2 regions of the Caldimonas hydrothermalis genome follow, and region 1 is predicted to be linked to the other one. Evidence: riboswitches for the same ligand, from Rfam matches in the RefSeq annotation. Region 1 holds a riboswitch; the other holds the start of a gene.
The links. Region 1 has a riboswitch for glycine ahead of AC1ECW_RS03040 (D-amino acid dehydrogenase). Riboswitches for the same ligand answer to the same signal wherever they lie in the genome.
Positions count from the first base shown of each region.

Region 1 (4,187 bases):
GACTTTCCGATCCTTGGGCCGCTGCCGGTCCACCAGGCGGCAACCGAGCCCTTGGAAGGCAAGGGGCTGGCCGGGCCGTTCATCTATTTCGTCCTCGACGGCCATGGCCAGGTGCACTACGTCGGGAAATCCAAAGAAAAAACCGTGATCAAACGCTGGGTGCGCCCAGGCCTTGGGGGACCAGCGTCTCACTATTGGACACACACCAATCGGAAAGCGGGATGCGTGCGCAAGATCGCTGAGGGTCTGCAGCGCGGCCAGGGGCCGTTCGAGCTGCGCTTCATGAGCGTGAACGATGTTCCGCCGCACGCGGTGATGCGCTTCAGCGCCGCATACCCCCATCTCGAACCGCTGGAACAGCTCGAAAAAGGCTGTATGTCTTTGCTGCGGCCCACATGGAATGATCCCGCGTCCTACCGTTGAGCACGGCCATGGGGGATTCGAACGCTTGCTGCGCTCAGGCCGAGCCGCGCGGCCGATGCCTGGGCCGCGTGCTGGTGCGGCCGCCAAGCTGGGTTGAACCGATGTGTGCCGCCACAACGGCCGCCGCCAGCGTGACGGCCCAGGAGTAGTAGATCCACAGCAGGAAGACCGGCAGCACGGCAAAGCTGCCGTACAGCGTGCGGTAGGTGGGCAGCGTGAGCACGTAGGCGGCGAAGGCTTGTTTGCCGGCTTCCAGTGCGGCCGCGCCGAGCAGGCCGCCCAGCAGCGCCTCGCGCCGGCGCACGGGGGCATGGGGTATCAGGTAGAACAGCAAGCTCAGCATCGCAAGGCTCAGCGCGGCCGGCCCCAGCGTCCACACCGCTTCGGCGGCCGGCGGCCAGGGGCTCAGCAGGCCTTTGGACAGGGCCCAAGCCCGTGAGCTGGCCCACAGGCTCACGCCCAACACCAGCGGCCCGGCAGCCAGCATGGGCAGATACAGTGCCAGACGCTTGAGCCACGGCCGCCCCTGGCGGACCTGCCAGATGCGGTTGAGCGTCGTCTCCACCGTGAGCATCATCGCCAGCGCGGCCACGAGCAGCAGGGCCGAGCCGCTCCAGCTCAGTGCCTGGGCGTTGTTGGCAAAGCGCCCGAGGTGTTGCAGCACCGGCTGCGCGATGTCCGGTGGCAGCAGATGCGGCAGCCACAGAGCTTCCAGTGTCTGACGCAGTGGCCGAAGGGCAGGCACTTGGGTCAGTAATGCAAAGCCCACGGCCAGCAACGGTACGAGCGACAGCAGCGTCGTGAAACTCAGGCTGCCGGCCGCCTGGGCCAGGCGGGCGTCGCGCAGGCGATCGAGGAGTCGACGAAGGCGGGAGAGCATGGCAGGCACGAGGGGCCGGTATCGGGCGCGGGGCGGATTGTCCGAGAATCGAGGCCACCTTTCCCGTGAAGATTCGACGCCGGAGGCGCCCATGACGGATTCCCTGGCCGCGCTGGCCCAGCGCCTGCAGCAGTTCGCCCAGGCGCGCGACTGGCAGCGCTTCCATTCGCCCAAGAACCTGGCCTGCGCCCTGGCGGTGGAGGCCGGCGAGCTGCTCGAGCATTTCCAGTGGCTGAGCGAGGCGCAAAGCGGCCACCTCGATACGGCCAGCAAGGCCGAGGTGGCCGACGAGATGGCCGATGTGCTGCTGTACTTGGTGCAGTTGGCCACGGTGATGGAGGTCGATGTGCTGGAGGCGGCCCGGCGCAAGATCGAACGCAACGAGCAGCGGTTTCCCGCTAGCCGATGAAGCGGCAAGCGGCTCGGAGGGGACGCGGCGCAGCGCTTCAGGCACAATGGTGTCATGGCTGCCCCACGGCGGCCATGGTGATGTCGGGAGAGCCTGCCGGGGGTGTGTTGGCCCAGGCGGCGCCGAAGGAGCAACCGCCCCGGAAACTCTCAGGCCCAAGGACCGGCATCGTCCACCGACTCTGAAGAGCTGCCGGCCGTTCGCGTCGCCGGTCAGCACCGAAGGAGCAAGCGGGAGCCCCGTGCGCCCGCGAATCTCTCAGGTCCGCAACAGAGGGGGCGTCCAGGCTGCGGTTCGCGCAGCCCGGGCTCCATCCTCGACGCGCGGCTTTCCCTGAGAGGAGCTCTCATGCCTTCCATTGCAGTCATCGGCGGCGGCATCACCGGCGTCACCACCGCCTATGCCCTGGCCCGCCGCGGTCTGGCCGTCACCCTGTTCGAGCGCCATCGCTATGCCGCGATGGAGACCTCCTATGCCAACGGGGGGCAGTTGTCGGCCTCCAACGCCGAAGTGTGGAACCACGCCGCCACGGTCTGGAAGGGCCTGAAGTGGATGCTGAAGAGCGACGCGCCGCTGCTGGTGAACCCGCGGCCGAGCTGGCACAAGCTGAGCTGGTTTGCGCAGTTCATTGCCAGCATCCCGCACTACCGCCGCCACACCATCGAGACGGCGCGCCTGGCGATCGCCGCGCGCGAGCACCTGTATGCGTGGGCCGACGAAGAGGGCATCGACTTTGACCACCGGCGCGAAGGCATCTTGCACATCTACCGCGACCGATCGGGTTTCGAACATGCCCGCCGCGTGTCTGCTCTGCTGGCCGCCGGCGGGCTGCAGCGTCGCGCCGTGACGCCCGAGGAGATCCGCGCGATCGCGCCGACGTTGGCGGGCCGCTATTTCGGCGGCTGGTACACCGACAGCGACACCACCGGGGACATCCACAAGTTCACCCACGGGCTGGCGCAAGCGGCGCAGCGCCATGGCGTGCGTTGCCTGTACGGCCAGGACGTGCGCCGGCTCAAGGCGCTGGACGACGGCGTGCGCGTGACGCTGGCCGGGCCTGGCGGCGAGCACGATCTGCGTTTCGACGCGGTGGTGGTGTGCGCCGGCGTGGCCAGCCGGGCCCTGGCCGCGCAGCTCGGCGACCGGGTCAACGTCTATCCGGTGAAGGGCTATTCGATCACCGTGAACCTGCTGGACCAGGCCAGCCAGGCCGCCGCACCCACGGTGAGCCTGCTCGACGACGAGACCAAGATCGTGACGAGCCGGCTGGGCGTGGACCGCTTCCGTGTGGCCGGCACGGCCGAGTTCAACGGTGAGAACCGCGACATCCGGGCCGACCGCATCCGTCCGCTGGTGGACTGGGTGGAGCGCTGCTTCCCGGGGGTGTCCACGCGCAGCGTGGTGCCCTGGGCGGGGCTGCGGCCGATGATGCCCGACATGATGCCCCGCGTGGGCCGCGGCCGTCATCCGCGCGTGTTCTACAACACCGGCCACGGCCACCTGGGCTGGACGCTGTCGGCGGCCACGGCCGATCTCGTCGGCACGGTGGTCGATCGCGCCTTGGGCCGGTCGGCGTCGGTCGGCGCGCGCAGCCTTGCGCCCGGCGAGGCTGTCATCCGTTTGTCGTAACGGTTTGTGACACTGGCGGTCCGCCGCGAAGGTGGTGGACCGCGAGAGAAAGGCAAAGCCGCCGAAAGGCGGTGACGCAAAGCCATCGGGCTACAGCGCTTGTGGCGCCATGCCGGCTGGGCCGCCTGGGCTAGTCCTGTGCCTTGGCCGATCGTTCTCGCGGGTGTTTGAACCTGGAGGGCAAGCATGTCGGGATGGCCTGTCGATGGCGTCCTGCGCAAAACGGCAAAAGGACGAGAGGCGCTGGCAGAGCGCGGGTTCACCGGCACGCGGGCGCAGCGCTCTTTCCTGATCCTCATCGATGGCCGCAAGCCGTTGAAGGCCTTGTCGGCGGCAGCGCAAACCTTGGGCATCGATGCTCAGCAGATCCAGGCTTTGCTCGATGCGGGCTGGGTGGAGTGGGCGTCCAGGCCCGTGATCAAGGCGGGATCAGCACCCGCGTCGGAGCACGGGGGACTTGCGTCGAGCCCGCGCGAGCAGCGCTCTTTGGCGCAGGCCAAGCTCTATGCGTTGGAGTTGGCCACGCTGATGGTGCGTCCGCAGGAGCAGGCCGTGCGCGAGGCGGCCCGCGCGGTGTTCGACGAGGCGTCAATGAAGGCCTGGCTGCAAGACATCGCGCAGCGCATTGCCGAGCACGCTGGCGCCGAGCGCGCCGCGCATTTTCTGGACAAGGTCCATGCGGTGTGGCCCCAAGGCCTGGCCCAGGCCTTGCTGCAGCCCGCCGAGTGAAACGCCACGATGAACGCGGTGAACGATATCCACGAACTGCTGGCCGCTTCTCATGCCTTGCATGCGGCCACGCCCGACAAGCGCCTGGCCACCAAGGCGGCCGATCTGCGCACCGAC
Region 1 covers NZ_JBWQXA010000001.1:608,750-612,936, forward strand. The annotation lists gene AC1ECW_RS03025 (GIY-YIG nuclease family protein) at 1-423, shown strand, start outside; gene AC1ECW_RS03030 (YihY family inner membrane protein) at 458-1,303, opposite strand; gene AC1ECW_RS03035 (nucleotide pyrophosphohydrolase) at 1,395-1,712, shown strand; glycine riboswitch at 1,787-1,887, shown strand; gene AC1ECW_RS03040 (D-amino acid dehydrogenase) at 2,061-3,341, shown strand; cyclic di-GMP riboswitch class I at 3,383-3,470, shown strand; gene AC1ECW_RS03045 (hypothetical protein) at 3,528-4,070, shown strand; gene AC1ECW_RS03050 (SpoIIE family protein phosphatase) at 4,080-4,187, shown strand, end outside.

Region 2 (4,187 bases), on a different contig from region 1:
AGGGGGTGAGGGCAGACATGAGCATGGCGTTGGGGCGAAGAAGGTCATTCGACGGCCGCACCTGCACAGGCAGGCTGCGGCCGTCGCTCGCAGGTCAGGCGTTCTTGACGAGTGCGTCGTAGGCCGGGGCGTCGAGCAAGGCATCGAACTCGGCCAGATCGTCCATCTTGATCTTGAAGAACCAGCCCTTGCCCAACGGGTCGGAATTGGCCAGCGACGGGTCGGCGCGCAGCGCCTCGTTCACTTCGAGGATGTGCCCACTGACCGGTGCGTAGACGTCGGCGGCAGCCTTGACCGATTCGACCACGCCGGCCACGTCGCCCTTTTTGAACTCGGCCCCCACGGCAGGCAGGTCGACGAAGACCACATCGCCCAGCGCGTCTTGGGCATGGGGCGTGATGCCAATGGTGGCGACGCCTTCGTCGCCATCGAGTTCGATCCACTCGTGGTCGGGGGTGTACTTGACGGTCATGCAGGACTCCTGGATGGAATGGAAAACGGGGTGATCAGCGGTAATAGCGGTGCGGCACGAAGGGCAGGGCCGTCACCCGCATCGGGTGGGTTTTCTCGCGCACCACGGCATGCACGATGGAGCCGGTGGCCGCATGGTTGACCGGCAGGTAACCCATCGCGATGGGCACACCCAGCGTGGGGCTTACGGTGCCGCTGGTGACGTGACCGGCGTTGTGACGGGCTGCATCGAGCAACTTGGCGCCCTCGCGCACCGGGGCTCGCTCCAGGCCGAGCAGGCCCACGCGCTTGACCAGGGCCCCCTGGGCCAGTTGCAGCTCGATCGTCTGGGCGCCGGGATAGCCGCCTGCACGGGCGCCGCCGGGCCGGCGCACCTTCTGGATCGCCCAGGCCAGCGCGGCCTGCACTGGTGTGGTCTGGGCGTCGATGTCGTGCCCGTGCAGGCACAGGCCGGCTTCCAGGCGCAAGGTGTCGCGAGCGCCCAGGCCGGCCAGCTTCACCTCGGGCTGCATCAACAGCACGCGGGCCAGGGCCTCGGCGTCCTCGGCGGCCACAGAGATCTCGAAACCGTCCTCCCCGGTGTAGCCCGAACGGGTCACGAAACAGGCCTTGCCGGCGAGCGTGAAATGATCACCCGTCATGAATCTCAGCCGCTGCACATCGGCGTTCACACGGGCCAGGGCGTCGGCGGCCAGCGGACCTTGCAGGGCCAGCAGCGCCCGGTCGGGCAGGGCCTGCACCGTGCAGCGGTGACCGATGTGGGTGTTCAGATGCACCAGGTCGGCCTGCTTGTTGGCCGCATTGACCACCAGCAGCAGATCGTTCTCCCGACGCGTGATCATCAGGTCGTCGAGGATGCCGCCGCTGGCGTTGGTGAAGAAGCCGTAGCGCTGCTTGCCCACCGGCAAGTCGATCACGTCCACCGGCACCAACGATTCCAGGGCGCGGGCGGCATCTTCTCCAACCAAGTGGATCTGGCCCATGTGGGAGACGTCGAACAGGGCTGCACTCTCGCGGCACTGCCGATGCTCGGCGATGATGCCTTCGTACTGCACCGGCATCTCATAGCCGGCAAAAGGCACCATGCGGGCGCCATACTCTTGGTGCAGGGCGTACAGGGGCGTGCGCAGCAGCGCGGGCGTCGAGACTTGGGCGGACATGGCGTTCTCCTGGGGCTGTCATGCGAGCATGCCGTCCCGAAAGCCGGTCCGGCATGTGCTGCCCTCGCTGTCCGCTTTACCTGAGAGATTGGCCGCCTGACTGTTTCAGCCGCAGCGGCTTGCCCCTTCGGTGGGCCGGATGACCATCGTCGCCCGGCCTCTCTCCAGTGAGGAACGCCTTGTCCACAAGGCGCTTGTCAGTCCTGGGTGCCTGAGCGTTCGGGCTTGGGCCCTGCGCCTTCGGCGGCCCCCGCAGGGGCTCTCTCCTGACAGATGCCAGTGTAATTCACCGGCCAAGAAAATGGCGACCCCGGGGCCGCCGAATATCCCCCGAGGCAGCGCCCGGGCGGGGGGTCACATGCCCGCGTAGTTGGGCCCGCCACCGCCTTCCGGCGTGACCCAGACGATGTTCTGCGTCGGATCCTTGATGTCGCAGGTCTTGCAGTGCACGCAGTTCTGCGCGTTGATCTGCAGGCGGTCGCTGCCGTCTTCGCCCTTGACGAATTCGTACACGCCCGCCGGGCAGTAGCGGCTCTCGGGCCCGGCAAACCGGCTCAGGTTGACCGCCACGGGCACGCTGGAGTCCTTGAGCGTCAGGTGGGCCGGCTGGTTCTCCTCGTGGTTGGTGTTGCTCACGAACACCGAGGACAGGCGGTCGAAGGTCAGCGTCCCGTCGGGTTTGGGGTAGACGATCTTCTCGCACTGGTCGGCCGGCTTGAGATAGACATGGTCGGGCTGGTCGCGGTGCAGGGTCCACGGCGGGCTGTGGATGCCGATCTTGGGCAGCAGCCACTGCTCCACCCCGGTCATCAGCTTGCCCACCAGCGGGCCCTTCTTGAACCAGTGCTTGAAGTTGCGCGACTGCTGCAGTTCCTCGTACAGCCAGCTCTTCTCGAAAGCCTCGGGGTAGGCCGTCAGCTCGTCGGCCGACCGCCCGGCCGTCACGGCGTCGAAGACGGCCTCGGCGCACAGCATGCCGCTCTTGATGGCGGCATGGCTGCCCTTGATGCGCGCCGCATTGAGGTAGCCGGCGTCGCAGCCCACCAGGGCACCGCCCGGGAACACCGTCTTGGGCAGGGCCTGGGGTGTGCCATTGTTGATGGCGCGGGCGCCATAACTCAGGCGCTTGCCGCCCTCGATATGCGCCCGGATGGCCGGGTGCGTCTTCCAGCGCTGCATCTCCTCGAAGGGGCTGAGCCAGGGGTTCTGGTAATCCAGGCCGATCACGAAGCCCAGCGTGACCTTGTTGTCCTCGAGGTGGTAGAGGAAGCCGCCACCGAAGGTCTGATCATCCATGGGCCAGCCGGCGGTGTGCACCACCAGGCCCGGCTTGGCCTTGGCCGGGTCGATCTCCCACAGTTCCTTGATGCCGATCGCATAGGTCTGCGGGTCCTTGCCTGCATCGAGCTTGTAGCGGGCGATGAGCTGCTTGCCCAGATGCCCGCGCGCACCCTCAGCGAAGATGGTGTACTTGCCCAGCAGCTCCATGCCGAGCTGAAAATGATCGGTGGGCTGGCCGTCCTTGCCCACGCCCATGTTGCCGGTGGCCACGCCGCGCACGCGGCCCTGCTCGTCATAGAGCACCTCGGCGGCGGCAAAGCCCGGGAAGATCTCCACGCCAAGGCCCTCGGCCTGCTCGGCCATCCACTTGACCACGTTGCCCAGCGAGATGACGTAGCACCCGTCGTTGTGGAAGTTGCGCGGCACGAAGAAGTCGGGGATGCGCGTGCTGCCGGTCTCGGTGAGCGTGAGCACATCATCGCCGGTGACGGGCTGGTTCAGCGGCGCGCCCAGTTCCTTCCAATTGGGGAAAAGCTCGTTCATCGCGCGCGGATCCATCACCGCGCCCGACAGGATGTGGGCCCCGGGTTCGGAGCCCTTCTCCAGCACCACCACCGAGATCTCCTGGTTCTTCTCGGCGGCGAGCTGCTTCAGCCGGATGGCCGTGGCCAGCCCCGCGGGGCCGGCGCCGACGATCACGACGTCGTATTCCATGGATTCGCGCGGGCCGTACTGCTCCAGGATCTCTTGCGCAGTCATCGTGTCTTCCTCTTCGAATGGATGGGATCGCCTGGGGGCCGAGGCCGACGCTTCCGCCCCGAACTGCCGCGATTCTATCGGCTTGTCATGAAAAATCGAACGATCGTTCGATTCTGTGATCGGGAGCTGACTCTAGCGCATCGTTCGCCGCGCCGCTGTCGGCCGTGCGACAGGCTGTGATCGGGCCCGTGGTCCCGCTATGCTTGGGACCTTTACAGCCGATCGACCCCTTTTGTCTTTGTGCACCCCCGAGAGGCCCACATGAGTTACAGCATCGACCTGTCCGGCCGCGTGGCCTTGATCACCGGCGCATCCAGTGGCCTGGGCGAGCAGTTCGCTCGCACCCTGGCCCGCGCTGGGGCTGCCGTCGTGCTCGCGGGCCGCCGGGTCGAGCGGCTCAAGACCCTGCGCTCGGAGATCGAGGCCTTGGGGGGCGATGCCCATGTCGTCGGACTGGACGTCACCGACACCGGCAGCATCCGCTCGGCCGTGGCACACGCCGAGACCGAGGTGGGC
Region 2 covers NZ_JBWQXA010000003.1:341,307-345,493, forward strand. The annotation lists gene gcvP (aminomethyl-transferring glycine dehydrogenase) at 1-25, opposite strand, end outside; gene gcvH (glycine cleavage system protein GcvH) at 95-472, opposite strand; gene gcvT (glycine cleavage system aminomethyltransferase GcvT) at 507-1,631, opposite strand; glycine riboswitch at 1,689-1,809, opposite strand; glycine riboswitch at 1,820-1,910, opposite strand; gene AC1ECW_RS06805 (electron transfer flavoprotein-ubiquinone oxidoreductase) at 1,986-3,671, opposite strand; gene AC1ECW_RS06810 (SDR family oxidoreductase) at 3,933-4,187, shown strand, end outside.
Region 2: another riboswitch for glycine. It lies ahead of gcvT (glycine cleavage system aminomethyltransferase GcvT); the one in region 1 lies ahead of AC1ECW_RS03040 (D-amino acid dehydrogenase).